DNA from 3 places in the Kocuria sp. WN036 genome. Region 2 is predicted to be linked to each of the others. Evidence: riboswitches for the same ligand, from Rfam matches in the RefSeq annotation. Region 2 holds a riboswitch; each other region holds the start of a gene.
The links. Region 2 has a riboswitch for thiamine pyrophosphate ahead of CK505_RS00945 (3-oxoacyl-ACP reductase). Riboswitches for the same ligand answer to the same signal wherever they lie in the genome.
Positions count from the first base shown of each region.

Region 1: linked by a shared signal. The riboswitch ahead of CK505_RS04550 (ECF transporter S component) and the one ahead of CK505_RS00945 (3-oxoacyl-ACP reductase) in region 2 are both predicted to bind thiamine pyrophosphate.
Region 3: linked by a shared signal. The riboswitch ahead of thiM (hydroxyethylthiazole kinase) and the one ahead of CK505_RS00945 (3-oxoacyl-ACP reductase) in region 2 are both predicted to bind thiamine pyrophosphate.

Region 1 is NZ_NSKF01000004.1:87,932-97,640, reverse strand. Features, by position in the region: gene CK505_RS04555 (ABC transporter ATP-binding protein) at 1-671, opposite strand, end outside; gene CK505_RS04550 (ECF transporter S component) at 668-1,288, opposite strand; TPP riboswitch at 1,379-1,498, opposite strand; gene CK505_RS04545 (DUF4235 domain-containing protein) at 1,636-1,914, opposite strand; gene mnhG (monovalent cation/H(+) antiporter subunit G) at 1,975-2,433, opposite strand; gene CK505_RS04535 (monovalent cation/H+ antiporter complex subunit F) at 2,439-2,711, opposite strand; gene CK505_RS04530 (Na+/H+ antiporter subunit E) at 2,708-3,415, opposite strand; gene CK505_RS04525 (Na+/H+ antiporter subunit D) at 3,412-5,052, opposite strand; gene CK505_RS04520 (Na(+)/H(+) antiporter subunit C) at 5,049-5,543, opposite strand; gene CK505_RS04515 (Na+/H+ antiporter subunit A) at 5,540-8,650, opposite strand; gene CK505_RS04510 (MFS transporter) at 8,916-9,709, shown strand, end outside.
Region 2 is NZ_NSKF01000001.1:199,186-208,894, forward strand. Features, by position in the region: gene eat (ethanolamine permease) at 1-1,243, opposite strand, end outside; gene CK505_RS18335 (hypothetical protein) at 1,425-1,565, shown strand; gene CK505_RS00940 (FadR/GntR family transcriptional regulator) at 1,736-2,494, shown strand; TPP riboswitch at 2,549-2,652, shown strand; gene CK505_RS00945 (3-oxoacyl-ACP reductase) at 2,697-3,461, shown strand; gene CK505_RS00950 (LLM class flavin-dependent oxidoreductase) at 3,461-4,783, shown strand; gene CK505_RS00955 (OFA family MFS transporter) at 5,016-6,464, opposite strand; gene CK505_RS00960 (glycosyltransferase) at 6,635-8,938, opposite strand; gene CK505_RS18340 (LuxR C-terminal-related transcriptional regulator) at 9,366-9,709, shown strand, end outside.
Region 3 is NZ_NSKF01000006.1:58,535-68,243, forward strand. Features, by position in the region: gene proB (glutamate 5-kinase) at 1-125, opposite strand, end outside; gene obgE (GTPase ObgE) at 253-1,812, opposite strand; gene rpmA (50S ribosomal protein L27) at 1,955-2,212, opposite strand; gene rplU (50S ribosomal protein L21) at 2,273-2,584, opposite strand; gene CK505_RS05795 (bifunctional hydroxymethylpyrimidine kinase/phosphomethylpyrimidine kinase) at 2,805-4,340, opposite strand; gene thiE (thiamine phosphate synthase) at 4,337-5,020, opposite strand; gene thiM (hydroxyethylthiazole kinase) at 5,017-5,892, opposite strand; TPP riboswitch at 5,884-5,977, opposite strand; gene CK505_RS05810 (nuclear transport factor 2 family protein) at 6,027-6,761, opposite strand; gene CK505_RS05815 (Rne/Rng family ribonuclease) at 6,955-9,709, opposite strand, start outside.

The DNA of each region.
Region 1 (9,709 bases), on a different contig from region 2:
ACGCGGTCCACGACCTCGGCCCACACGGCGACACGGTGCTCCACGACCACGAGCGTGGCGCCGCTGCGGTCGAGGCAGGACACCACCGCGTCGCGGACCTGCCGCACGCCGGCGGGGTCCAGGTTGGCGGTCGGCTCGTCGAGCAGCAGCAGCCCGGGGCTCATGGCCACGGCGCCCGCGAGCGCCAGGCGCTGCTTCTGCCCGCCGGACAGGGCCGCGGTGGAGTGGTCGAGGGGGAGGTCCAGCCCCACGTCGTCGAGCGCCGCGCGCACCCGCGGCCAGATCTGCTCCCGGGGCACCGCGAGGTTCTCGAGGCCGAAGGCGGTGTCGTCCCCGATCCGGGACAGCACCACCTGGGACTCGGGGTCCTGCTGCACGAGCCCGGCCCGGCCGCGCGCCTGCTCCGGCGGCATGCCGTCGAGCAGCAGCTCGCCGGAGGCGGACTGCCCGTCGTCGTCGTGGAGGACTCCCGCCAGGGCGTGCAGGAGGGTGGACTTGCCCGCCCCGCTGGGTCCCAGCAGGAGCACGCGCTCCCCCGGCTCGACCACGAGGTCCAGGCCGCGCAGCGCCGCCGCGTCCCGCCCGGGGTGGTGCCAGCCGAAGCCGCGGGCCTCGACCCGGGCCCCGCGGCCGGCGGGCACCACGGGGTCCGGGGTCGTGGGAGCCGTCATCGCCGCACGGCCCGCCCCGACGCGAGGCCCTGCAGCACGCCGGTGGCCGCGAGGGCCCGCACCACGGCCTGCATCAGCAGGCCCGCGAGCACCGCCCCGGAGACGGCCGTCAGGACCACGTAGACCACCTGGTGGCTCAGCGCCCACTCGTAGTTGTAGACGATGTTCTCGTGGACGCCGAGGAAGATCCCGCTCACGGCGCCCGCCACGGCCGCCACGAGGGCGTCGAACCGGCGGTACCGGAAGGCGGCGAAGGCCAGTTCCGCGCCGATGCCCTGGACGAGACCGGAGAGCACGACCAGCAGACCGAAGTGGGTGCCCAGGAAGCTCTCGATCACGGCGGCGAGCAGCTCGCAGAACAGCGCGGCGCCGGGCTTGCGGATGATCAGCCCGCCGAGCACGCCGGCCACGAGCCAGCCGCCGGCGATCAGCCCTACGGCGGGCGGGTAGGCGACCGCGGCCGTGCCGACCACGGGGTAGAGCAGGTTCGACCACGCCCAGAAGACGACCGCGCACACGGCGGCGAGGACGGCGGCCACGACGATGTCGACGACGCGCCAGGACGACGCGCGGGACGTGCCGGGGCGGCGGGCGGGGCGGTGGGTGGTGGTGTTCACGGTGGATTCCTCCTGGGCTCAGCGAGCCGTCGGTGCCAGGAGGGGACGGGGTTCCGCGGGCCGCGCCGGTGGCGCGTTCCCGGGGAAGCACCCCTGAGATGCTCGACTCCCTTCGCCGGTGCTAACCGGAGCAGGTTCGAGGGTCTGCGGCGATCCGCACTCTCAGCGCCGCGCCGGTCTCACCGGCGGGGCGCTCCCCTGTCGTTCAGTGGCACCGAGTCTACCCCTCCCCCGCCCGCCCCGTGCACTGCCGGCGCACGGCCGGTGAACGACGCAGGGGCCCGTCCGGCCGGACACCGGTGCGGTGTCCGGCCGGACGGGCCCCTGAGCGAGGTGCTCGCCGGGCCTCAGACCTCGGCCTGGCTCGAGGCCTTGGGGTTCGTCCGCGGCCTGTTCTCCATCTTCGCGATCTGGCGGGAGATGCCGACCTTGATGACGGTGCCCACGAGACCGGTGACGAGCGACCAGATGATGATGCCCGTCCAGGCCTCGTCCGGGTCCGGGTTCTTGGCGGGGGGCGGGTCGCCGGTGATGCGCGTCCACGCCGCGCCGAGCACCTTGTGCGAGAGCGCCACGCCGCCGAGCGAGAGGCCGGTGCCCACGAGTTCGAGGACCTTGGTGTTCATGGAGTGCTGCTCCTTGTCGTCCGAGGGGGACGCGGGTGCGCCCTGTCGATCCTGCCCAGCCTAACGCGTCCCCGGCGATCCGTCAGTCTGCTGTCCGTCCGCCCGCCGGCCGTCCGGGCTCGGCACCGGCGGTCCCGCGGCGACGCCCTCCGCGGAGCCCTCCGCCCCGCCCTCCGCGGCGCGGTTGAGGACCTTCTGCAGGTCGTCCTGGGTCAGCGTGGTCCGGTTCAGGTGCTTGGTGCGGTACGTCGAGCGTCCCACCATGTGCGCCGAGACGGGCACGGTGAGCAGCTGGAAGATCCAGCCGAGGGCGATGAGCGGGATCATGACGGGTTCGCGGTTCTCGAGGGCGACTGCCGTGAGCATGAGGAGCAGCCCGAAGACCTGGGGCTTGGTGCCGGCGTGCATGCGCGTCAGGAGGTCCGGGAAGCGGACCAGGCCGATCCCTGCGGCGAGGGACATGAGCGCGCCGACCACGAGGCACACGGCCGCGGCGGCGTCCAGGACAGTGTCCAGCACGGCGCTCACCGCCCGTGCTCGGCGGTCTGGGTGGCGAAGCGCGCCACCGTCACGGAGCCGATGAACCCGACCAGCGAGACGATCACCATGAGGATCAGGTTGTTGAGGTGGCCGTGGTAGGCCATGTCCACGGCGAGGGCGGCCGCGACGATGGCCAGCAGCACGTCCGTGGCCACCACACGGTCCAGCAGGGAGGGGCCCTTGGCGAGGCGGTAGAGGGTGCCCGCGGCGGCCGCGCTGAGCAGCACGGCCGCGACGGCCACAGCGATCTGCATCACGGGTGGTCCTCCTCGTGGGTGTCGGTGGGGGTGGATCCCGGGGCGTCCGCCGGGGACCCGGTGGGCACCTCGTCCCGGCGGCGGCCCACGATCTGCAGGCTCGCGGTGATCGGCGAGCTGAGCGCGGCGCTGTCCGGCCGGTCCGTGCCGGAGGCCCGTCCGCCGCCCCGCTCGGCCCGCAGGGCGGCGAGCTCCTCCGGGGTGCCCATGATCCGGATCCAGGCCGCCTCCACCCGGAGGGCGGACCGGCGGAAGTCCTCGGCCTCATGAGCGCTGCGGACGTTGAGCGCGTGGAAGTACAGCGTGCCGGAGGCCCGGTCCACCTCCACCACGAGCGAGCCCGGGATCAGGGTCATGGTGTGGCCGGTGGCCGTCAGGAGCAGGTCGGAGCGCGTGCGCAGCTGGACGCCGACCACGGCGTTGCGCGCGCGCGGGCCCACGAGGATCGCAATGAGCATCACCTCGAAGCTCGCCTTGGCGACCTGCCACACGAACGTCACGGCGAAGAGGGCGAACTGGAACGGGTTGAACCGGCCGGACAGCTGGACGGGCGGCAGGTAGAGCACCCAGGTGACGAGCAGGGCCAGGACCAGTCCGACCAGCAGGTTGCCGGGGCCGAAGTCGCCCCAGAGGGCGCCCCACACCACCACGAGCCACACCAGCAGCGGCAGCTCGACGAGCAGGGAATTCTTGGGGCGGGTCACGGGGCCTCCTCCACGACGGGCCGCGGCGCGGACGCGGGGTCCAGCACGGCCTCGACGTAGCGCTCGGGGCGGACGAGGTTCTCCGCGGCGTTGTCCGCGAGCTGGAACAGCGGCCCGGCGAACACGGTCAGGGCCACCCCCGCGGCGACGAGGGCCGAGGCGCCGCCGAGCATCGAGGGGGACATCAGGCGCACGTCGCCCTTGCCCGCGAAGCGGCCCGCCTGGTCGTCGACGGCACCCGAGGTCAGCAGGAACCGGGAGCCGGCGGGCACCGGGGCCAGCAGGATGGGGTCCGGGTACTCCGCGTCCTCCGGGGCGCGCAGGAACACGCGGTTCCACACCCGGATCATGGCGAGCAGGGTCAGGAGGGACACCGCCACGGAGCCGGCGACGAGGGCGTAGGCCAGCCCGTCGCCCTGGTCCACGCCGGCCTGCAGCAGACCGGTCTTGCCCAGGAAGCCGGAGAACGGCGGGATCCCGCCGAGATTGAGCGCGGGCACGAGGTAGAGCAGCGCGAGCAGCGGCGAGATCTTGGCCATCCCGGCCAGCCGGTCCACGTTGGTGGACCCGCCGCGGCGCTCGATCAGCCCGGCCACGAGGAACAGGCTCGTCTGGATCACGATGTGGTGGGCCACGTAGTAGACCGTGGCGGAGAGCGCCTCCTGGGTGCCCACGGCCACCCCGAAGATCATGTACCCGATGTGGCTGATCAGGGTGAAGGACAGCATGCGCTTGATGTCGATCTGCGCGAGCGCGCCCAGGATGCCGACCACCATGGTGAGCAGCGCGACCCACATCAGGAGGTCGTCGAGCCGCTCCCCGGGGAAGAGCACGGTCTCGGTGCGGATGATCGAGTACACGCCCACCTTGGTCAGCAGGCCGGCGAACACGGCCGTCACGGGCGCGGAGGCGGTCGGGTAGGAGTCCGGGAGCCAGAAGGACAGCGGGAAGACCGCGGCCTTGATGCCGAACGCGATGAGCAGCATCAGGTGCAGCTGCATCTGCGTCCCCACCGGCAGGCCCTCGAGCTTGACCGAGAGATCGGCCATGTTGATGGTGCCCGTGGCCGCGTAGATCATCGCGATGGTGATCAGGAACAGCACGGAGGAGATCACCGAGACCACCACGTAGGTCACGCCGGTGCGGATCCGCTGCACGGTCCCGCCCATCGTCATGAGCACGTAGGACGCGGTCAGCAGGATCTCGAAGCCCACGTAGAGGTTGAACAGGTCCCCGGCGAGGAAGGCGTTGGAGACCCCCGCCACGAGGATCAGGAAGGAGGGGTGGAAGATCGAGATCGGCCCCTCCTCGTCGCCGTCGGCCACGCCCTGCCCGCTCGCGTAGACGAGCACGGCGAGGGAGACGACCGTGGAGACCACGAGCATCAGGGACGAGAGCTGGTCCACGACCATGACGATGCCCCAGGGCGCCTCCCAGCCGCCGAGGTGGACGGCCTGCGGGCCGAGGTTCCACGTGGTGCCGAGGATGAGCGCCTCGACCGCGAGGGTGAGCACGAGCGAGCCGATGGCCACGGTCCGCTGGAGGGCGTTGCGCCGCAGGAGCAGCAGGCTCAGGGCCGCGCCGAGGAACGGGATGATGACGGCCAGGGGGGCCAGCTGGGCGAAGTTGACGGTCACCGCCTCCCTCCCCACTCGTCGACGCCGCGCACGCCCGGGGTCTCCAGGGACTCACCGGGGTCCTGGGGCCGCGGGGCGTCGTCGAACTCCGTGGTGTCGGCGGGGACGTCGGCGTCGTCCTCCATGTCGTAGGAGGACTGCCGCGCCACGCGCCGGTCCTCGACGTCGTCCTGGATCTCGTCCCGGCGCCCGAGGACCCAGGACCGGTAGATCATGCCCAGCAGGAACGCGGTGACCGCGAGGGAGATCACGATGGCGGTGAGGATGAGGGCCTGGGGCAGCGGGTCGCTGTAGTCCTCCGCGGCGATCGACCCCTCGTACAGGGGCGCGGAGCCGGCGGCCCCGCCGGCGTGCAGGATCAGCAGGTTCGTGCCGTTGGTCAGCAGCATCAGCCCGAGCAGCACGCGGGTGAGCGAGCGCTCGAGCAGCAGGTACACGCCCACGGCGTAGAGCACGCCCATCACGACCAGCAGGGTCAGGTTCACGGTCATCGCTGCTCGTTCCCTCCGTCGGTGCGGATCCGGGCGATCGCGGTCGGCGAGGTCGCGGAGGCCGCCGCGGTCGCTCCCGCGGGGGCGCCGGCGGCCACCTTCCGCTGCCGTGTGACGCGGATGCGTGTGCCGCGCCCCGGGGTGCGCCGCCGCCGGCGGACCGCGTCCTCCTCGATCCGCTGGTCGATCCGGCCGCCGAGGGAGCGCAGGATGTCCAGGATGAGCCCCACCACGATGAGGTAGACCGCGATGTCGAAGATCAGGGCGGTCACGAACTTCTCCGCCCCGAAGAGCGGCAGCTCGGCCTCGAAGGTGTAGCTCTGCATCACCGACCCGCCGAAGAACACCGGGGTGACGGCGTAGAGCGCGGCGAGCGCCAGGCCCGTCCCGAGCATCGTGCCCGCGTTGATCGGCGTGGCCAGCTCCAGCTCGTAGCGCCCGCCCGCGAGGTAGCGCACGGTCAGGGCGAGGCCGGCCATGAGGCCGCCCGCGAACCCTCCGCCGGGGTCGTTGTGCCCGGCGATCAGCAGGTAGAGCGAGACCATCATGAACGTGTGGAACAGCAGCCGGGTGACGACCTCGAAGACGATCGAGCGCCGCTCGGGGGCCATCGTCCTCCCGGCGAGCAGGTAGGGGTCCTCGAGGTCGTCGTCGCGGCGCGCGAGGCCCACGTCCAGGGGTTCGCCGCCCGGTGAGACGGCCGCGGCGTTGCGCCGCCGGATCACCCGCAGCTGGTCGGTGGTGGGATCGTCCCCGGAGCGGACGATGCGGTCCCCGCGCCCCGTGACGAAGATCAGGGAGGCCACGCCGGTGGCGGCGAGCACGAGCACCGAGATCTCCCCGAACGTGTCCCACGCACGGATGTCCACGAGGATCACGTTGACGACGTTCTGGCCGTCACCGAGCTCGTAGGCCATCCGGGGCAGCTCCAGGGAGATCGGGTCGGCCGTGCGGGAGGAGATGCTGAACGCCGCGAGCGCCATCATGAACAGCCCGAAGGTCACCGCGATGGTGCCGCGCAGCAGCCGGCGCCCGGCCGGGTTGCGGTGCCACAGGGGGGCGGGCAGCGAGCGCAGCGCGAGCACGAACGCCACGAGCAGCACGGTCTCGACGAGCGTCTGCGTCAGGGCGAGGTCCGGCGCGCCCTGCAAGGCGAAGATGAGGGCCAGCCCGTAGCCGGTGACCGACACGAGCAGCACCGCGAGGAAGCGCTTGCGGGCCAGGGGCACCAGCAGGGCCGCGACGACCATGGCCGCGCCGGCGATCAGCTGGCCCGGGCCGTCGGAGACCCGCAGCGACCCCAGCGGCGGGGTCTCCTCCGCGATCAGCGCCACGAGCGGCACGACGATGGCCGTGATCAGGATGACGGAGAGGTAGAACATCAGCGAGCCGCGCTGGGTGCGGCCGGTGATCCACACGGCGGCGAGGTCCAGCACGTTGACGACCCGCCGGTAGACGAGCTCCCCCGGGGGCAGGGACGGCAGGGCCCGCTGGAGGTCCGCGACCTGGCGCCGGAACAGGTGGAGCACGATCCCGCCCGCGACGATGAGGGCGGAGAACCCGAGGGCCGGGGTGAACCCGTGCCACAGGGCCAGGTAGAAGTCGTGCTCCACGGCCGGGAACTGCTCGACGTAGGGCTGCAGCATCGCGTCGACCGGCTGGGGCCACAGGCCGAGGACCACGGTGAGCACGGAGAGCACGAGCGGCGCGGCGAGGAACGCGGGCTCGACCCGCTGCATGTCGCTGACCACGGCCCTGCCGCCGACCCCGGCGTCGAGCTCGGAGAACTCGGCGGACTTGTGGGCGAACCCGCCCCACACGAACCGGGCGCTGTAGGCGAAGGTCAGCACGGAGCCGACCACGAGCCCTGCGAGCACCACGATCCCCGCCGCGCCCTCGACGTCGTGGGCGAACGCGGTCAGCACGGACTCCTTGGCCACGAAGCCGGCCAGCGGGGGCAGCCCGGCCATGGACGCCGCGGCCACGAGCGAGACGGCGAACAGGACGGGCACGCGCCCGGCGAGCCCCGACAGGCGGCGGATGTCCCGGGTGCCCGCCCGGTGGTCGATGATCCCGACCACGAGGAACAGCGTCGCCTTGAACAGTCCGTGCGCGAGGAGCATGGCCATGCCGGCCTGCGCCGTGTCCGCGGAGCCGCGGCCCACGATGACCATGAGGAAGCCGAGCTGGCTGACGGTGCCGTAGGCGAGGATCAGTTTCAGGTCGTACTGCTTCAGGGCCGCCCAGCCGCCGAAGAGCATGGTGCCCAGCCCCAGCACCGCGATGGTCGGCTGCCACAGCGCCGTCTCGGCGAAGCCCGGGGCGAAGCGGGCCACCAGGTAGATGCCGGCCTTGACCATCGCGGCGGCGTGCAGGTACGCGGACACCGGGGTGGGCGCGGCCATCGCGGCCGGCAGCCAGAAGTGCAGCGGGATCAGCGCGGACTTCGTCACGGCGCCGACGAGGAGCAGGAGGACCGCCACGTCCACCACGGTCCCGCGCTGCGCCAGCTCGGGGGCCGCCGCGAGCACCTCGGAGATCCGGTAGGTGCCCGCGGCCTGGCCCAGCATGACGATGCCGACCAGCATGGCCAGGCCGCCGGCGGTGGTGAGCACGAGGGCCTGCAGCGCCGCGCGCCGGGCGGACAGGCGGGTCCGGCTGTAGCTGATGAGCAGGAACGACAGGACGGTGGTGATCTCCCAGAAGACGAACAGCACCAGCATGTCGTCGGCGGTCACCAGGCCGAACATGGCGCCCGCGAAGGCGAGCAGCTGCGCGCCGAAGCCGCCGATGCCGCTCGCACCGGACTTGAAGTAGCGGGCGCAGTAGAACAGCACCAGGGAGCCCACACCGAGCACGAGCAGGGACATCGTCCACGAGAGGGCGTCCATGCGCAGCACCAGGTCCAGGCGCAGGGACGGGATCCACTCGCCGCCCTCGGTCCAGCCGCCCTCCGGGCCGTAGACCCGCGGACCGGAGCCCAGCAGCCACAGGAAGCCGGCGAACGGGACCGCCGCCAGGAGGTAGAAGGCGCTGCGTCCCATCCGTGCGAACAGCAGGGGCGCGACCGCGGCCACCACTGCGTGGAGCAGGAGCACAGCGGTCATCAGGCGCCTCCGGAGGTCGGGGAAGAGATCGGCGGGCGGGCGTCGAGGGGCCCGGACGCGGGCACGGAGGACCTGTGCGAGCACGGGGTGGCCGGGGCGCACCCGGGTGTTCCACCCTATCAAAGGGGTGTTGCCGCCCCCGCTCGCATGTCCTGACAGCTCCTGTACGTTCCCGGACGGTTTCCTGGGCGGAACCCGGATTGCCGGGCGGTCCTCCGGCGAGGCCGCCCTCCGCGACGGGCACCGCGGGCCTAGCATGACTGCCATGGACGCCACGCCCCCCGGCCCTCCCGCCCCCGCCCCCTCCCTCCCGGCGACGGCGTTCGTGCCGCGCCGCTCGCACGTGTGGGCCTGGAGCCTGTGGGACGCCGGATCCGCCGCCTTCAACGCCGTGATGACCACGTTCGTGTTCACCGTCTATCTCACGAGCGAGCCCTTCGGCGGGGAGGACCACGCCTCGGAGGTGCTGGGCTACGGGATCGGGGCCGCCGGCGTGGTGGTGGCCCTGCTGGCCCCCGTGGTGGGCCAGCGCAGCGACGGCGCGGGGCGGCGCAAGCTGTGGCTCGGGATCAACACGATGCTCACGGCGCTGCTCACGGCCCTGTGCTTCCTGGTCCTCCCCGACCAGCCGTACCTCTACCTCGGGGTGGGCCTGCTGGCGCTGGCCAACGTCTTCGACGAGTTCGCGGTGGTCAACTACAACGCGATGCTGCCGGGGATCGCGGGCCGCGAGCACATCGGGCGGGTGAGCGGCCAGGGCTGGGCCATGGGCTACTTCGGCGGGATCGTCGCCCTGACGATCGTGCTGTTCGGGTTCATCACCCCGGGCCTGCTCGGCATCCCCGAGGAGGACGCCCTCAACGTGCGGGCCGTGGCCCTGTTCTCGGGGCTGTGGATCGCCCTGTTCTCGATCCCCGTCCTGCTGGTGGTGCCCGAGATCCGCCCCACCCGCCGGGGACCGCGCCCGTCCGTGGCCCGCTCCTACCGCCAGCTGTGGCAGACCCTGCGGGAGCTGTACCGGGACGCCCCGCAGACGCTGTGGTTCCTGCTCTCCTCCGC
Region 2 (9,709 bases):
CGATGCCGGTGGTGACCACGCCGCCCGGGGTGCGGTAGCCGCGCGGGAGGTCCGGCTCGCGCAGCCGCAGCACGATGTGGGAGAGGTTCAGCAGCACGTAGGAGACGGTGGCGCCGAAGACCGCGATGTTGATGAGCAGTCCGCCGTCGCCCGTCACGGCCGCGAGCACGAAGCCCACGGTGCCGGGCACGATGAGGGCGACCCACGGGGTCCGGCGCTTGCCGGTCAGCGAGAGGAACCGGGGCAGGTACCCCGCCCGGGAGAGCGCGAACAGCTGCCGGGAGTAGGCGAACATGATGGAGAAGAAGCTCGCGACCAGCCCGGCCAGGCCCGCGTAGTTGACGATGTTCGCCATCGCGCTGTCCGCCCCGGCGACCGTGCGGATGGCCTCCGGCAGCGGGTTGTCCGAGGTGCTCATCGCCTCCGACCCGGCCGCCCCGGGCACCAGGACCAGCATGAGCGCACCCGAGACCAGCAGGAAGGCCATGGCCACGATGATCCCGCGCGGCATGTCCCGGCGGGGGTCGGCGGTCTCCTCGGCGGCCAGCGGCACGCCCTCGATCGCCAGGAAGAACCAGATCCCGTAGACCAGGGCCGCCATCGCCCCCGCGTAGCCCATGGGCAGGAACGCGCTCGCCCCCGCGGCGTCGTTCGGGACGATGTCGAAGAGGTTGGCGGCGTCGAAGTGCGGCACGAGCGCGACGACGGTCACCCCCAGCGCGAGGACCGCGACCACGGTGATCCCGAACATCAGCTTGAGCGCCTCGCCCACCCCGTACATGTGGATGCCCATGAACACCAGGTAGGTCACGAGGTACACGGGCCAGGAGTTGGTGATCCCGAACAGGCCCAGCGCCTCGATGTAGCCGCCGATGAACGTGGCGATCGCCGCCGGGGCCACGGCGTACTCGATGAGCACGGCCATCCCGGTGGCGAAGCCGCCGAGGGGGCCGAGCGCCCGGCGGGCGAAGCCGTACCCGGCGCCGGCCGTGGGGAGGGTCGAGGAGAGCTCGGCGAGGCCGAAGACCATGCAGGTGTACATGAGGCCCATGAGCACGAAGGCGATGAGCAGCCCACCCCACCCGCCCTCGGAGAGCCCGATGTTCCAGCCGGAGAAGTCCCCGGAGATGACGTAGGCGATGCCCAGGCCCGCGAGCAGAACCCACCCGGCGGCGCCGGAGCGGAGCTGGCGGTGCTGGAAGTACTCGTCGGTGCGGGTGGGCTGTGCTGGGGATTCGGGCATGGGACGATCCCTCCGGGATTCCACAAAGGTCTGAAAACAGACGTTTGGCGCGAGTGGTCACAGTCTGTGGGCTGCCCCGTGCCCCGTCAAGACCCCGCGGGGCGCGGCCGGGCGGCCGCCGGGCCGGGCACGGACCGCGTCGCGGTGGAGCCGGCCCCCCGGATGCCGCAGAATGGTGGGCATGAACCAGACCACGTCCTCAACCACTGACCGCCCCGGCCCCGCCCGCTCCTGGGCCCTCATCGCCATCACGGCGGGCTTCCTCGTCTCCGCCGCCCTGATCATCGCGGTGGGCGTGGTCGCCATGGACCTCACCCACTAGGGCCTCGGCCGGCCGTCCCGGCCGGAGGCAGCGGCGCGCCGTCCGGACCGGGCGGCGCGCCGCTGCTGCTCGTGGCCCCGCCCGGAGCGGTGGGCGGGGCCCCGCCGGAGGCGGTCCCCGGGGACCGTGACACCATGGGCGCACGTCGCACCGCAGGGAGGAGCGCCACCGTGAGCGATCCCGTCCAGCACCCCCGCATCCGGCCCGTGCGCCAGGGCAACGCCTTCGAGGAGGCCGTGGAGCGGATCCTCGACTCGATCCGGCTCGGCCTGTTCCGCCGGGGCGAGCGGCTCCCGCCCGAGCGGGAGACCGCGGCGATGCTCGGCATCTCCCGCGCCACGCTCCGGGAGGCCCTGCACGAGCTCCAGGTCGCCGGGGTCCTGGAGGTGGTCCGGGGCCGGTACGGCGGGACCTTCGTGACCGGTCGCACCGCCCTGCCGGACGAGGCCCTCCCCCCGGTGGACCCCGCGGACGTCGAGGACGTGCTCGTGTTCCGCGCCGTGGTCGAGCCCGCCGCGGCGGAGCTGGCCGCGGCGGCGTCCCTCAGCGCGGCCGCCCGGGAGCACCTGCTCGCGTGCCTGCGGCAGGTCGAGGAGAGCGCCCCGGAGGACTACCGCCCCGCCGACGCACGCTTCCACATCGCGGTGGCCGAGCTGGGCGGCTGTCCCAGCCTGGTCCGCGCCGTCGCGGAGGTGCGCTCGCGGGCCAGCGACCTGCTGGACCGGATCCCCGTGCTTCCGGTCAACCTCGAGCACTCCGACCGTCAGCACCGCGAGCTCACCGACGCCGTCCTGGCCGGCGACGCCCCCGCCGCCCGGGCCGCCTCCCTCGCCCACCTGGAGGGCACGGCCGCGCTGCTGCGCGGTTTCCTCGGCCACGCCGGGCAGTCCGACGACGACGCCCCCGGGGACGACCGCGGCCCGGTGTGACCCGCCGCCGCGAGAAGAACGGGCCGGGCTGCGGGGCCGGTGCTTATACTCGTCCGCAGTGACACGGGGTGCCGGCGCCGCACGACGAGCCGGCTGAGATGACACCCGTCGAACCTGATCCAGTTAGGACTGGCGAAGGGATGTCCTGCCGGGACCGGCCGTGGCCGGCCCGCGTCTCCTCGCCCTGACCCCGGGGAGACCCATGCAGATCGCAGAACAGATCGTCCTCGTCACCGGCGGAGCACGAGGGCTGGGCCGCAGCGTCGTCGAGGCCTTCGCCGCCCAGGGCGCGAGGGTCGTGGTCAACTACCGCGCGTCCCGGACGGCCGCGGAGGAGCTCGTCGACCGGTACGGCCACGAGCGGGCGGTGGCGCTGGCTGCCGACGTCACCGACGCGCAGCAGGTCGCAGACATGCTCCGCGCGGCCCGGGAGCACTTCGGCTCCCCCGTCACCACCGTGGTCAACAACGCGCTGGCGGACTTCTCCTTCAACGGCGACGCCCGCTCCTCCGCGGAGGACATCCGCTGGGAGGAGTTCCACGCCCAGTTCGCCGGCAGCGTCCGCGGGGCGCTCAACACCGTGCAGCAGGCCCTGCCCGGCATGCGGGAACGGGGTTTCGGCCGGGTCGTCAACGTCGGCACCAACCTGTTCCAGAACCCCGTGGTCCCGTACCACGACTACACGGCGGCGAAGGCCGCGCTGCTGTCCCTGACCCGCACCCTCGCCAAGGACCTCGGCGCGCACGACGTCACGGTCAACATGGTCTCCGGAGGTCTGCTGCGCACCACCGACGCGAGCGCCGCCACCCCGGACGAGGTCTTCGACCACATCGCCTCCGCCACGCCCCTGGGCCGGGTCACCACCCCGGCCGAGTTCGCCGACGCCCTGCTGTTCTTCGCCTCGCCGTGGGCGCGCTCGGTCACCGGGCAGAACCTGGTGGTCGACGGCGGGCTGGTCCTCGACTGATGGGGGCCGCCGTGACCGCGCCGCGACAGCTGCACCTCAACGCCTTCCTCTTCGGCGCGGGCCACCACCAGGCGGCCTGGCGGCACCCGGACTCCCCGCTGGAGCGGCTCGGGGACATCGCCCACTGGGAGCGCCTCGCCCGCACCGCCGAGCGCGGCCTCCTCGACGCCGTGTTCTTCGCCGACGGGCACAGCGCCGGTGACGTGGCGGACGGACCCCGGTGGTTCCTCGAACCGCTCACGGCCCTGTCCGCGATGGCGCGGGCCACGGAGCGGATAGGGCTGGTCAGCACGGTCTCGACGACCTTCTGGACGCCGTTCCACGCCGCCCGCCTGCTGGCCTCGCTCGACCACATCAGCCGCGGGCGGGCCGGCTGGAACGTGGTCACCTCCATGTTCGACGCCGAGGCGCGCAACCACGGTCTCCCGGGAATGCCACCGCACGCCCAGCGCTACGCGCGGGCGGCAGAGTTCATCGACGTGACCCGTCGGCTGTGGGACTCGTGGTCCGACGACGCCCTGATCGGCGACCGGCAGGGCCTGCATGCCGATCCCGAGCGGGTGCGCCGGATCGACCACGCCGGCGAGCACTTCCGCGTGGACGGCCCGCTGACCGTGCCGCGCCCGCCCCAGGGGCGTCCGGTCCTGTTCCAGGCGGGCGCCTCCGGGCCGGGCCGGGAGCTGGCCGCCCGGCACGCCGAAGGGGTCTACGCCGTGGCCTACGACCTCGAGAGCGCGCGGGAGTACCGCGCCGATCTGAGGCGGCGCGTCGCCGCGGCCGGACGGGACCCGGAGGGCGTGGCCGTCATGCCGGGCCTGGTCGCCTACGTGGGCTCCACCGAGGAGGAGGCCCGGGCCAAGCAGGCGGAGGTGGACGCCCTGCTGCCCTCGGAGCAGTCCCTGGCCCAGCTGTCCGCGTTCGTCCAGCAGGACTGCAGCGCCTGGGAGCTGGACGCCCCGGTCCCGGAGCTGCCGCCGCTCGAGGGCTTCACCGGGCCGCAGGGCCGGTACGCCACGATCCTGCGGATCGTGGCGGTCGAGCGGCCCACGGTGCGGCAGCTACTGGGCCGGCTGGCCGCCGGGGGCGGGCACTGCACGGTGGTCGGCACCCCGGAGGCCGTCGCGGACCGGATGGAGCGCTGGTTCCGCTCGGGCGCGGCCGACGGCTTCAACCTCATGCCGCCCCGGCTGCCGGACTCCCTCGACGACTTCGTGGACCACGTGGTCCCCGTCCTCCAGCGCCGCGGACTCTTCCGCACCCGGTACACCTCGTCCACGCTGCGCGGGCACCTGGGGCTGCCGCGACCCGGCGGCGCTCAGTGACGTGCTGCGGCGTCTGTTGCGGCGGACGACCCCGGCACCCCGGGACGGTCGGTCAGCACGTCACGGACCGGTCGGCGCAGGCTGTAGGGGAGCTTCGGACCGCGACCCGCCTGTGTCCTGTCCGGCCGGTCAGACGAACAGCGCGGTCACCCGCGTGAGGGTCATCGTCACTCCGTAGGCGAGCGGGACCCCGACGAGGACCCAGCCCAGTGCCAGTCGTGCACGGCTCATGTCATGCCTCCTTCGGGGAGAGCTCGGTGTCGGACGTGCGCGGGGACTCGGTGCCGGCCTCCCCGGAGGCCTCGGCGCCGGACGCCGCGGTCCGGCGCTCGGGCTCGTGGTACTTGGCGTCCACGGGCTTGACCAGGAGGTTGGCGACGAAGCCGACGACCAGCAGGCCGACCATGGTCAGCAGCGCCGGCTGGTACGCCTGCGCTGTGAGCTCCCCGGGGGTGCCCTGGGCGTCGAGGAACGCGTTGACGATGAGGGGCCCGGCGATGCCCGCGGCGGCCCACGCCGTGAGCAGGCGGCCGTGGATGGCCCCCACCTGGAAGGTCCCGAAGAGGTCCCGCAGATAGGCCGGCACCGTGGCGAAGCCGCCGCCGTAGAACGAGATGATGACGAAGGCCAGCAGCACGAACAGCAGCGTGGAGGTTGAGCCAAACAGCGCCAGCACGGTGTAGAGGACCGCCCCGACACCGAGGTAGACCATGTAGATGCGCTTGCGGCCCAGCACGTCCGAGGTGGTGGACCACACGAAGCGCCCGCCCATGTTGCCGATGGACAGCAGGCCCACGAAACCGCCGGCCACGGCGGCCGTCACGAGGGAGGCGCCGTCCGCCTGGCGGAAGAAGTCCTGGATCATGGGGGCTGCCTGCTCGAGGATGCCGATGCCGGCCGTCACGTTGCAGAACAGCACGATCCACACCAGCCAGAACTGCCGGGTGCGGATGGCGTTGCGGGCCGAGACGTGGTTCTTGGTGACGAGGGCCTTCGACTCGACCTTCGAGGGCTCGAACCCCTCGGGCTTCCAGTCCTCCGCCGGAACCTTGATCGTGAACGCGCCGAAGAGCATGTAGGCGAGATAGACGACCGCGAGGGTCAGGAACAGCTTGCCGACGGCGTTCCCGCTCGCCACCCAGCCCTCGGTGCCGGAGTTCGGGTCGTAGAAGTTGAGCAGGGCCGCGGAGAGGGGGCTGGCGATCAGCGCGCCGCCGCCGAAGCCCATGATCGCCATGCCCGTGGCGAGCCCGGGGCGGTCGGGGAACCACTTGATCAGCGTGGAGACGGGCGAGATGTAGCCGATGCCCAGGCCGATGCCGCCGATGACCCCGTAGCCCAGGTAGACGAGCCAGAGCTGCTCGGTGAAGATGCCGAGCGCGCCGACCAGGAACCCGCCGGACCACAGCAGCGCCGCAGTGAACATGGCCCTGCGCGGCCCGCCGGTGTCCACCCACGTCCCGAAGACGGCGGCGGACAGGCCCAGCATGACGATGGCGATGGAGAAGATGATGCCGATCTGGGTCAGGCTCGCGTCGAAGTGCGCCACCAGCGCGTTCTTGTACACGCTGGTGGCGTAGGCCTGACCGATGCACAGGTGCACCGCGAGGGCGGCCGGCGGTATGAGCCAGCGGTTGAATCCCGGTGGTGCCACCGAGTGCTGCCGATCAAGCCATCCCATGCCCCGACTCCTCATCTGGTGCGGACACTGCGCGAAGGGCGCGTCCGGGACGGAATTCGCACGTCCCGGACGCGCCCAAGGGTGAAGCATGTCACACGGACGGGAGAACTGGAAAGCAACCTGCCGACCGGCCGCGCCGGAGCGGGCCGGAGCGGGCCGGAGCGGGCCGCTCATCCTCCGCGCAGGGCCCGCCACGCACGCCGCCAGAAGGCGAGGAAGCCCTTCTCCGCCACGACCTGCTCGAGCCGTTCGATCTGCCGGGTCTGGGCGCGGACCACTTCCAGGAGCTCGTGCGCGAGCTCCTCGGCGGCGTCCAGCCTCCGGTGCAGGGCGCCGGCCTCCTCCGCCGCGGCCCGCCGCAGGTAGAGCGGCAGGCCGATCCCGTTCTCCGCGCTCCACTGCCTGAGATGGCGCTCGCGCACCGCCGCCTCGCCCCGCGCCAAGGCGCGCCCGTCGGTCCGGTCCCGCCGGGCGGTCGGGCGCGCGGGGAGCAGGCCCACGGTGAACGTCTCCAGGAAGCGGAGCACGAACTCCCAGCGCTCCGCGGCGCCGATGGTCTCGTCGTAGTCGCCCAGCACCCCGTGCACCGCGCGCCGGTACAGGAACGGCGCGTCGACCGCGGTGCGGTCGCCGTCCAGCACGTCGGTGAGGGTGAGGGCCTCCCGGTCCGTCGGCACGAGATTCCGTCCCGGCCGACCGGCCGGTACGTCTCGGCCGGTCCCGGGCGGATTCTCGGTTGGCACCACGACCCCGTCGTCGGTCACGAGGGGATCCTCGAGGTGCGCCACGGCGCGCTGCAGGAGCTCGGGCGACCAGGGCTCCGAGCCGTCGTGCAGGACGACGAGTTCAGACTCCCCTGCCCGCAGCCCACGGTTGGCGGCCGCCGCGGCACCGAGGGCCCTGCGGTGGTGGAGGACCGTCGCGCGCCCCGCGAGCTCGTCCCGGCGCGGCGCCAGGACCGCGTCCACCTCGGCGGGGTTCCCGCCGTCGTCCACGAGGACCAGTCGCCAGTCGGTGAACGTCTGCGCCAGGAGGTCGTCGACGGCCCGGCCCAGGCGCGCCGGGGCGCCGTGGTGCCGCAGCAGGACCGCGACGGTGGGCCGTTCGGGCGGCACCGCGGGAACGGTGTACCGGCGGCGGAGGGCACGCACCACCGGGGCACCGACCCCGCGCGGCGCCGCCACCGTTCCCACCGCGGGCCGGGCCTCCTGCCCGCGGAGCGCCCCGGCCACGTCGTCCCACCACCGGGCCGCCGCTTCCCGGACCGCCGGCTCGGCGTCCGCCAGCGCGGCGCGCACCGCCCCCCGGTGCTCCACGGCCTCCGCCGCCCACTGCTGGACGGCCGCGCGGGTGTCCCACGCCACGTCGCCGGGGGTGAGCAGCGCCGCCAGGGGAACGACGGCACCTTCCAGCCCCCAGCGGCTCAGCACGCCGTTCATGTCGTCCGTGGAATATTTGTCCGGGCCCACCGGGAGGACGACGGCCCGCGCCGCGAGGCCGAGGGCCGCACCGCGGGAGCAGGTGGTCAGGACCCAGTCCGCCCGGAGCGCCTCCGTGCCGGCCTCTCCCGGAGCCGCACGCACCCGGTGGACGTCGTCCGGCAGCAGCGCGGCCACGTCCGCCGCGAACTCCTCGTCGGCCGGGGCGCCGCCGCATGCCAGGAGCGTGACCGCTGCGCCCGTCCGGTGCACCAGGGCGTCCAGCAGGGCGGCGAGCACCGGGGCGAGCCGCTCCGCCGGGCAGGGACCGGCCGGCCGCCGCACTGCGGCGAGGATCCGCGGCGGCCCCGCCGGCGCCCCCGGCTCCTCCGCCGACCCGCCCAGCTCGTCCTGCCGCTCGGCCCGTCCGTCCGGATCCTCCGACTCCGCGGCCGGCCCCTCCCACTCCTCCTGCTCCCGCCCGGCCGGGGCGCCCCGCTCTCCTGGGCGACGTGTCGGCCCGTCCTGCTCGAGCGGTCGCGCCGGGGCGGCGGGAGGCGGGAGAAGGAGCGCGTCCTCCCAGCCGACGCGCAGGCCGGGGTGCTCGGGGCACAGCCGGCGGGCCACCGCCAGGGACGTCTCGTCCCGCAGCCCCACGAGGGAGGCGACCGGGAGGAGCCGGCGCACGGCCTCCTCCGGGACGGCATCGGGGTCGAGGGCCAGGCCGGTGACGACGACCGGCCGGCCCGCCGCCGCAGCGGCCCTCGCCCGGTCGAGCCAGAGGAGCAGCCCGGTGTCGCCCACGGGAGCATCCGCCCCGAGGCCGGCCAGCAGGAGCGCCTCCGCCTCGGACCGCGGTGCGGGATCGCCGCCTGCGGGCCCGTGCTCCCGGAGACCCTCCTCCCCCGCGGTCGAGAGCACCGGGTCCGCCCCCGGATCGAGGAGCCGGGGGGCGAGGCCGCGCAGGGAGAGCTCCTCGAGGAGTCCGTGGAGCTCGCGAGCCGCTCCCGGCCGGAGTCCCTGCCCGCCCGATCCCGGGAGAACGTCGATGTGCATGACGGTACGGACCTTTCCTCGACCGGTGCGGGCTCCCCCATTCTTCCAGTCGCACCGCTTCCACCAGCCCTGGCCCCGGCCACGCGCGAGCAGGAAGAGACATCTCACCGCCGGCCCCCGGCACGGCCCGTCGGGCGGCGTGCGGTGTGCGAAGTTGCAGGTCCGCACGGAATCGCCTTGCCCGCGCGCGGGCGGGTCCGCCACTGTGGAGGAACACACTGCACCATCTCCGCCGGCGGCGACCGCCCGGAGGACCCCCTGCCCCGACGGCCCCCGCCACACTGCCCTATATTCCACAAAGGACATATGGGCGTTCGGCGCCGGTCCCGCCGCAGGACACGGCCCTCCCGCTGCCGGAGCGGACCGGCGATCCCCGGCCGCGGAGATCCCGCCCACCTCACAGCGGGAGACGTCGAGGAGTCCCACCATGTTGAACGCCGCCGTGATCAGCCCCCAGCCCATGACGCGCATCGCGATGCAGCGCGAGGCCGTCGAGCACCCCGAGCACGGCGTGCGCGTGAGCGCGGTGGCGGGCAGCGTCCCGGAGTTCCTGGCCGAGAACCCGGCCGAGGAGATGGTGGTCCTGCTGAGCCTGAACACCCTGGACGGCCGCAACCTCGTGCAGAACGTCACGGACCTCACCGCACAGGAGCACACCGTGGTGGTGCTGGTGCCCCCGGACGACCTCGCCCGGGTCCGGTCCGCCTTCACGTGCGGGGCGGCCGGCGCCGTGGGGAAGTGGGAGCCCATCCGGACCGTCTTCCGCACCAT
Region 3 (9,709 bases), on a different contig from region 2:
TCCTCGCGGCGCTCGATGGGGCTGCGCCGGTTCTTGCCGCGGTTCTCGCTGCTGAGCTGGACCGCGGACTTCTCCGCGACCTCCTCGAGCTGCTCGACGTCGATCTCGTTCGTCTGCTCGTTCATCCTGGGCGTCTCCCTCGTCCGGTGGGCGTCGTCGGTGTGTCGGGTCAGTCGGTGTGTCGGGTCGGTCGTCGGGTGGTGGCCTGGGGGCTCCCGGCACGTGCGGCCGCCGTCCGCCCCGCAGGCGGGCTCAGTCGTCGGTGCCGGCCGGGGCCTCGCCGCGCCGGGCGTCGACCGACTCGGTCCACACCCCGGCGGAGCGCTCGGCCTCGAGCTCGGCGCGGGCGGCGGCCTTGGCGCCCTTGCGGTCCTGGTACTGCTGGCGCTTCTGCTCGCGGGTGGGACGGTCGATGTCCGCGAAGCGCAGGTCGGTGCCGCGGGGCCCGGCCAGCAGCTCGGCGCCGCCGACCATCGTGGGCTCCCAGTCGAAGACCACGCCGTCGTCCTCGGGGCCGATGAGCACGGCGTCGCCGGGCCGGGCGCCCTGCTTGAACAGCTCCGTCTCGACACCGAGCTTCGCGAGCCGGTCGGCGAGGTAGCCGACGGCCTCCTCGTTGTTGAAGTCGGTCTGCAGGATCCACCGGTCGGGCTTGTCGCCGCGCACGTGCCACAGCGGCTCGAGGTTGCGCTCCTCCCGGGTGATGGTGAACTCGGGTCCGCGCACCCCCTTGGGTCGCAGCACGACCCGCGGGGCCTCCGCCGGGGCGGGGCGGGTCGCCCGGGCCTCCTGCACGACCTCGCCCATGGCGAAGGTCAGCTGCCGCAGCCCCTCGTGGGAGGCGGTGGAGATCTCGAACACGCGGTAGCCGCGGGACTCGAGCTCGGGCCGCACGAACTCGGCGAGCTCCCGGGCCTCGAGGACGTCGATCTTGTTCAGCACCACGAGCCGGGGCCGGTCGTTGAGCGGCACCGCCTGGCCGCCGTCGAGGTCGCCGTCGACGGCGTAGCCGGCGAGCTCCGCCTCGATCGTCTCGAGGTCGGAGACCGGGTCCCGCCCGGGCTCGAGGGTCGCACAGTCGAGGACGTGCACGAGCGCGGCGCAGCGCTCAACGTGGCGGAGGAACTCCAGCCCCAGGCCCTTGCCCTCGGAGGCGCCGGGGATCAGGCCCGGGACGTCCGCCACGGTGTAGCGCACGTCCCCGGCCTCCACCACGCCGAGGTTCGGGACGAGCGTGGTGAACGGGTAGTCGGCGATCTTGGGGCGGGCGGCGCTGATCGCGGCGATCAGGCTGGACTTGCCGGCGGAGGGGTAGCCGACCAGGGCGATGTCGGCGATGGACTTCAGCTCCAGGACCACGTCCCGGGCCGAGCCCGGCGTGCCGAGGAGCGCGAAGCCGGGGGCCTTCCGCTTGACCGAGGCCAGCGCGGCGTTGCCCAGCCCGCCCTGCCCGCCGGGGGCGGCCACGAACTCGGAGCCCTGGCCCACGAGGTCGGCCAGGACGTTGCCGTCCTGGTCCTTGACCACGGTGCCGTCGGGGACGGACAGCACGAGGTCCTCGCCCTTGTGCCCGTGGCGGAGGTCGCCCTTTCCGGGTCCGCCGTTGGGGGCGGACTGGTGCGGGGCGTGGTGGTAGTTCAGCAGCGTGGTGGTCTGGCCGTCCACGCGCAGCACCACGCTGCCGCCGTCCCCCCCGTTGCCGCCGTCCGGCCCGCCGAGCGGCTTGAACTTCTCGCGGCGGATGGACACGCAGCCGTGCCCGCCGGAGCCGCCGGAGACGTGCAGGACGACGCGGTCGACGAAACTGGCCACGGGGAACTCCTCTGGTTCAAGAACGGACGGGCCACGTTAAGACTGTAGAGGGCGGGCGCTGGACGCACCCACCCTCTACAGACCAAACATGGGTGGTGCGGGTCGTGACCCGCACCGGGGCCGGCAGCGCCGGCCCTGTGGACTACTCTGCGGCAGCCTGGATGTTGACGACCTTGCGGCCCCGGCGGGTGCCGAACTCGACCTGACCGGCGGCCAGGGCGAACAGGGTGTCGTCGCCACCGCGGCCGACGTTGAGGCCGGGGTGGAAGTGCGTGCCGCGCTGCCGGACGAGGATCTCGCCGGCGTTGACGGTCTGGCCGCCGAAGCGCTTCACGCCGAGGTACTGCGCGTTGGAGTCGCGACCGTTGCGAGTGGAGCTCGCGCCCTTCTTGTGTGCCATGAGGTGTGCCTACCTTCGGGTCTTTACTGGCTGGTGGAGTTTGGACGGGGACCGGGCCGGTCAGGCGTCGATGCCGGTCACCTTCACGGTGGTCAGCTCGGCACGGAAGCCCTGGCGCTTCTTGTAGCCGGTCTTGTTCTTGAACTTCTGGATGGAGATCTTGGGACCGCGGAGGTTCTCGACGATCTCGGCCGTGACCTTGACGCTCGCCAGGGTCTGGGCATCCGAGGTGATCTTGTCCCCGTCGACCAGCAGCAGGGCAGGGAGCTCGATGGTGCTGCCTGCTCCGCCGGCGACGCGGTCAAGGGTAACGAGGTCTCCGACGGAAACCTTTTCCTGGCGGCCGCCAGCGCGGACAATCGCGTACACCACTTGGGAACTCACTTCTCTCGACGTCATGTGTAAACAGTGTGGGTCGAGCGCATACCTGTCAGGACCAACGACGTTGAGACGAGCTGACGGTGACCGGCCCGTGGGACTAGGCCGAGGTCAGCGCAGGTTCGCCGCAATTCAGGAACTGCACCCGCATGTGCCGCCAGGTGGGGTGTCGAGTTTTTACACGCGCGCACCGGCAGGGCACCGAAGATCAAGACTACTCGATCCGGTCAGCGCCCGCCAACCGGCGCTCCGCCACCGGCGCGGCGAAGAAGTCCCGCTCGAGCGCGCAGGCCTCCAGGAACACCTCCCGCATCCTCGCCCGGACGTCCGCAGGGGCCGCGCGGGCGGCGTCGTCGAGCAGCCGGCGGGCCGTGCGGGTGGCCTCCTGGAATCCCTCGTCCGCGTACGTGGCCAGCCAGTCCGCGTAGGGGTGCCCGTCGGTCCCGTCGGCCGCGGCGAGCTCGTTCAGGTGGCGGCCCACGTCCGCGTAGACCCAGTAGCACGGCAGCACGGCGGCCAGGCCCACCGGGTAGGGCTCGGCGGCGGTGGCCGCGAGCAGGAACGTGGTGTAGCGCCGCGTCACCTCGCCGAGGCCGTCCCGGGCACTGCCGGCCCGGGCTCCGCCGTCCCCGGCGTGCCGCAGCCGGGCCCGGTGCAGCTGCGCCTCGGTCTCGGTGCAGGACACGGCGCCGGCGGCGAAGAACAGCCGCTGCTCCTCGTCGGGCGCCCTGGCGGCCAGCAGGGCCAGCGCCCGGCTGTAGCCGTCGAGGTACTGCAGGTCCTGGTCGAGGTAGGCGAGGAAGCGGTCCGGCTCGAGCCGGCCGTCGCCGAGGAGGCGGACGAACTCCAGCTCCTCGATCTCCCGCCGCACGGCCGCGGAGGCCTCCCACAGCTCGTCGGTGAACCGCTCCGGCGCCGTGCCCCAGCTCTCGAGGGCGTCCTGGACGTGGTGGAAGTGGTGGACGGGCCCGCTGCCGTGGCCGACCTCGAGGTCCCCGGCGGCCTCGAGGGCCCCGCGCAGCCAGTTCCGGGCGATCCGCAGGCTCCGGGGCCAGTCCCCGTGCCGGGCCTGGAGGGTGGCCAGGGCCGAGGAGAGGGAGCAGCCGGTGCCGTGGGAGTTCTCGGTGGGCACGCGGGCGCCGTCGAAGGCCACGAGGGGCTCGGGGGCGTCCGGGCCCACGAGCGCGTCGGGCGTCCGGTCCCCCGTGAGGTGCCCGCCCTTGACGAGCACCAGGGTGCCGTGGGCGCGGGCCACGCGGTGGCCCTGCGCGAGGGCCTCGTCCCACGACGACGCCGTGTCCTCCCCGGCGAGCACGGCGAGCTCCTGCAGGTTCGGGGTGATCAGGTCGGCGAGGCCGAGCATCGCGCGCAGGGCGTCCTCGGCCTCGCGCTCCAGCAGGCGGCCCCCGGAGGTCGCGACCATGACGGGGTCCAGGACCACGACCGGCGGCCGGTGGGTCCCGAGCCACCGGGTGACGGCCTCGATGACCGGCACGGACCCGAGCATCCCGATCTTGACGGCGTCGATCTCGACGTCCTCGGCGACCGCGTCCAGCTGTGCCGAGAGGAACTCGACCGGCGGGACGTGGATGTCGCGCACGCCCACGGTGTTCTGGACGACGACGGCGGTGACGGCGCTCATCCCGTAGCCGCCCATCGCGGCGATCGACTTGAGGTCCGCGTGCTGGCCGGCGCCGCCCGTGGGGTCGGTGCCGGCGATGGCCAGGACGCGGGGCACGCGGGCGGTCACGGGGCCACCTCCCCGGCGGGCACGGCGGTGAAGGCCCGCAGGTAGCGAGCGGCCGCGGCGGCGGGGTCCGGGTCGGCGCAGATCCCGGAGACCACGGCCAGCCCCGCGGCGCCGGCGGCGCGCAGGCCGGGGGCGTCCTCGACCCGCACCCCGCCGATGGCCAGGCAGGGCAGGGCCGTGCGGGCCGCGGCGCGGGCGAAGCCCTCGACGCCCAGCGGCTCGGGGTGGTCGGGCTTGGTGCGGGTCGCCCGCACCGCCCCGACGCCCAGGTAGTCGACCGTCCCGGCCGGCAGCGCGGCGGCAGCATCGAGCTCCTCCGCCGTGGCGGCGCTGAGGCCGAGCACGGCGTGCGGGCCGCAGATCTCCCGGGCGAGCGCCACGGGCAGGTCCGACTGGCCCACGTGCACGCCGGCCACGGGGGCGCCGGCCGCGCGGGCGGCGAGGTACACGTCGGCGCGGTCGTCCACGAGCACGGGCACCTCCCGGCCCACGCGCTCGGCGACGGCCGTCAGCAGGGCGACGAGCTCGCGGACCGGGGCGTCCTTCTCCCGCACCTGGACCATGGTGGCTCCGCCGCGCACGGCGGCGGCCACGACGTCCGGGACCGCCCGGGGAGCGCTCAGGGCGGTGTCCGTCACCAGGTGCAGGGACAGGGCCGCGGGGTCGAGGCTCGGGCTCACCGGGCGACCTCCTCGCGCACGAGCTCCGCCCGGGCGGCGATCCCCTCCGGGGTGACGGCGTGCAGCCGGTCCAGCAGCGCCACGGCGAAGGAGCCGGGCCCGGCGGAGTCGGCGGCCGCGTCCTCGGCCGCGAGGGTGTACACCGTGGTGGCGGCCACCGCCGCGGCGGCCGGGTCCGTGCGCACGGCGGTGAACGCCGCCATGAGGGCACCCAGGGCGCACCCGCCGCCGGTGATGCGGGTCAGCAGGGGCGTGCCGTGCGGCACCCGGACCACCGTGCCGTCCGGGGAGCGCACGAGGTCCACGGGCCCGGACACGGCCACCGCCGAGCCGGCCCGCTCGGCGAGCGCAGCGGCGGCGTCCCGGGCCGCGTCGACGCCGTGGGTCGCGTCCGTGCCGCGGCCGCCGGCGCCGCCGGCGAGGGCGATGACCTCGGAGGCGTTGCCGCGCACGATCGCCGGCTCGAACCCGAGCAGGTCGCGGGCCAGCGCCGTGCGCACGGGCAGGGCACCCACCGCCACCGGGTCCAGGACCCAGGCCCGGCCCGCGCGGCGCCGGGCCCCGACGGCCTCATAGGCGGCGCCGCGCTGCTCGGCGGTGGGCGTGCCGGTGTTGACGAGGAGGCCGTCGGCGAGCTCCGCGAAGACCCCGCCCTCGCCCTGGATGTCGGTCATCGCCGGGGACGCGCCCACGGCGAGCAGCACGTTGGCGGTGAAGTTGGTGACCACGGCGTTGGTGATGCACTGCACCAGCGGCGCCGCGGCGCGCAGGTCCGCCAGGGCCGCGGCGGCGTCCTCGGCGAGCGCGGGGTCCGGCGGCAGCGGCCTCCCGGGTCCTGGTGTGCGGTCGGACGGGGGTACGGCATCGCGCATCTGCGACATCCCTTCGCTAGTACTGGCTAGATCAGGTTCGACGGGTGTGTTCTCAGCCGCTCGTGCGGCACCCCGTGTCTGGTGTCCTGCCAGTCTAGTCGTCGTGCGGGAGCCGGCACGGACCCCGCACGGGATCAGAACATGCCGTTGGCGTGCGCCATCCGCTCGGGCACCGGCTGCGAGACGCCCCAGTGCTCCACGATCCGGCCGTCGTCGAGGCGCCAGAGGTCGTAGCAGGCGACCGTTCCGGTGGATCCCCCGTCGCTGTTCCCTCCGGGAACGGCCTCCGCGACGGTCAGCACGAAGTTCCCCTCGCCGACCACGCGGCGCAGCCGCTGGTACGCGGGCTGCGGGCCGTCCGGCGTGCCGCCGGTGTGCTCGATGCAGCCCCGGGGGCTCAGGTGGTCCTGGACGGCGTGGCGGTCGCCCCCGACGAGGGCGGCCTCGACCCACTCGGCGGCGATGCGCTTGTTGCCCTGCGTCCGCTCGTGGTCCGTGACCGCGACGGGACCGTCGAGCTGGGGGCGGGCGCCGTCGGGGCCCGTGCGCAGGGCCTCGAAGACGTCCCAGTGCTCGGCGATCCGTCCGTCCTCCACCCGGAAGACGTCGAAGCCGACCAGCGGCTCCGGACCGAGCCCTTCGTACACCGAGTGGACGGCCACCGTCCCGTGGTCGTCGAGCATCCGGACCATGTCCACGCGGAAGTCCTCGGGCATGCTCTGCACGAACTGCCTGAGACCCTCGCGCCCGTCCGGCGCGAGCGGCGAGTGCTGGACGAAGTCCTCCGTGTAGTGACGGTCCACGGCCGACGGATCCCGGTGGACGAACAGTTCCGTGCCGGTGGTGCGGATGGTGTCTGCACTGGTCATGGCGATGCTCCCTGGAGCGGGCGGCCGCTCTCCCGGCGGACGGGACGGCGGCCCCGGGTGTGCTGTGGTGCGCACCACGGTACGCCGCCGCACGGAGGGCGGGCAGGCCGGGACGGTCCGTGACGGTCCGCGACGACGGAGGACCCCGACCGTGCCGGTCGGGGTCCTCCGTGGTGCTGCTCGGCGGGGCGGGTCAGCCCCGGTCGGCGGGCCGGCCGCTGGTGAGGTCCTCGGCCTTGACGCCGACGCCGACGACGGTCGGCGCCCGGCGGGAGGACTCCTCCGGGGCGCGCTGGGCGACGGTCTTCGCCTCGTGCCGGGCGCCCTCCGCGGCGGCCGCCCGGCCGGCGGTCACCTCGGCCTCGCCGGGCCGCGCCGCCGGGGCCGAGGCCCGCCGGGAGCGCCGCCGGGGCCGCACGGGCTCGACGTCCGCCTGCTCCGCGGCGACCGCCGCGGCGGGAGCGGGCGCCTGCCGCTCCGTGCGCTCCTGTGCCGTGCTCTCCTGGGCCGTGCTCTCCTGGGCCGTGCTCTCCTGGGCCGGGGCCTCCGCCGCGGCGGTGGCCCCCTCCGCGGCGTCATCCGCACCGGTGACCGCCTCGGCGGCGGCCTCCGGGGCGGCGGAGCCGGCGTCCGGTCCCCGCTGCCCGAAGACCTCCGCGAGGGAGTCCAGGCTCAGCGGCCGGGCCTCGGCGGGCTCGACGACCACGGCGTGGCCCTGCGGCAGCTCGATGACCTCGCCGTTGATGGTCAGGCGCGAGCCCTGCTCGCCCGGCGCCCCCTCGGCGGGGAGCTGCTCCGGGGCGGCGGGGGCGGTGTCCTCCCCCTCCTCCGGCTGCTGCTCGGCGGCGGTGTCCCCGCCCTGGCCACGTCCGCGGCTGCGCTTGCCGCGGCGCTTCTTCCGGGAGCGCCCCGAGCCCTCGGGCCGGGACTCCGCCGGCTGGGCGGCCTCCTCGGCGCGCTCCGGCTCGTCCGCGGCCGCCTCCTCGTGGTGGGTGGCGGCGGCGATCGTCGCGAACGCCGTCCGCGCGGCCTCGGCCTTGGCCTTCTCCGCGGGATCGGCCTCGGCGGAGCGCTGCTCCGTCCGGGCGGGCTGCTGCTCGCTGCGGCCCCCGCGGCCGCGCTTGCGCTCCGTGCGGTTCGGCCGCTGGTCGCGGGACTCGCTCGTGACGCCGCCGGAGCGGCCCTCGAGCGGCTGGTCGTGGACCACCACGCCGCGGCCGGCGCAGTGCTCGCACGGCTCGGAGAACACCTCCAGCAGGCCGGTGCCCATGCGCTTGCGGGTCATCTGCACGAGGCCCAGCGAGGTCACCTCCGCCACCTGGTGCTTGGTGCGGTCCCGGCCCAGGCACTCCACCAGCCGGCGCAGCACGAGGTCCCGGTTGGACTCCAGGACCATGTCGATGAAGTCGATCACGATGATCCCGCCGATGTCCCGCAGCCGCAGCTGCCGGACGATCTCCTCGGCCGCCTCCAGGTTGTTCTTGGTGACGGTCTCCTCGAGGTTGCCCCCGGAGCCGGTGAACTTGCCGGTGTTCACGTCGACCACCGTCATCGCCTCGGTGCGGTCGATGACGAGCGAGCCGCCCGAGGGCAGGAAGACCTTGCGCTCGAGTGCCTTCTGGATCTGTTCCTCCACGCGGTAGTTCACGAACAGGTCCTCGTCCTCGTCCCACTTCTTGAGCCGGTCGAGCAGGTCCGGTGCGACGTAGGTCACGTACGCCTCGATGTTGTCCCACGCCTCGTCGCCCTGGACGACCATGGTGGTGAAGTCCTCGTTGAAGACGTCGCGCACCGTCTTGATCGTGAGGTCCGGCTCCGCGTAGAGCATCTCGGGCGCGAGCGTCCTGGTCGACCCGGCCCGCTCCTGGATCTGCTCCCACTGGGCTCGCAGCCGGTTGATGTCGTGGGTGAGCTCCTGCTCGGAGGCCCCCTCGGCGGCGGTGCGCACGATGACGCCCGCCCCGTCCGGCAGACGGTCCTTGAGGATCTTCTTCAGCCGGGCGCGCTCCACGTCGGGCAGCTTCCGGGAGATCCCGGTCATCGACCCGCCCGGGACGTAGACCAGGTACCGGCCGGGCAGGGAGATCTGGCTCGTGAGCCGGGCGCCCTTGTGCCCCACCGGGTCCTTGGTGACCTGCACCAGGACCGAGTCCCCGGACTTCAGCGCGACCTCGATCCGGCGCGGCCCGCCCTCGAGCCGCGACGCGTCCCAGTTGACCTCGCCGGCGTAGAGCACGGCGTTGCGGCCCCGGCCGATGTCGATGAACGCGGCCTCCATGGACGGCAGCACGTTCTGCACCTTGCCCACGTAGACGTTGCCGATCAGGGAGTCCTGCTGGGTGTGCGAGACGAAGTGCTCGGCCAGGACGCCGTCCTCGAGGACGCCGATCTGGATCCGGTTGTCCTTCTGCCGGACCAGCATCTGCCGCTCGACCGACTCGCGGCGGGCCAGGAACTCGGCCTCGGTGATCACCTGGCGGCGGCGGCCCGTCTGGCGGGACTCGCGCCGGCGCTGCTTCTTGGCCTCGAGCCGCGTGGAGCCCTTCACGGCCACGACCTCGTCGACCGTGGCGGTCTCCGCGGCGCGGGGCGCCCGGACCCGGGTCACCGTGTTGGGCGGGTCGTCGTCGCTGCCGCCCACGAGCTCCATGTCGACCTCGCCGCGGCGGCGGCGCCGACGGCGGCGGCTGGTGGCGCTCCCGCCGGTCCCCTGGCCGGCCTCCTCACCCTCGTCGGCGAGCTCCGCCGTGTCCGGCTCCTCGGGACCGTCGCCCGGGTCCTCGGCGGAGGCGTTCTCCTCCTGCTGGCGGCGCCGCGCCTCCCGGCGCCGGGCGGCGCGCTGCTGAGCGGCCTCGCGCAGCTCGTCGAGGTCCGGGGCGTGGAACATGAGCGAGGTCGCCGTCACCGCGGCGGCCGGCGCCGTGCGCGGCTCCCCGTCGTCGTCGGTG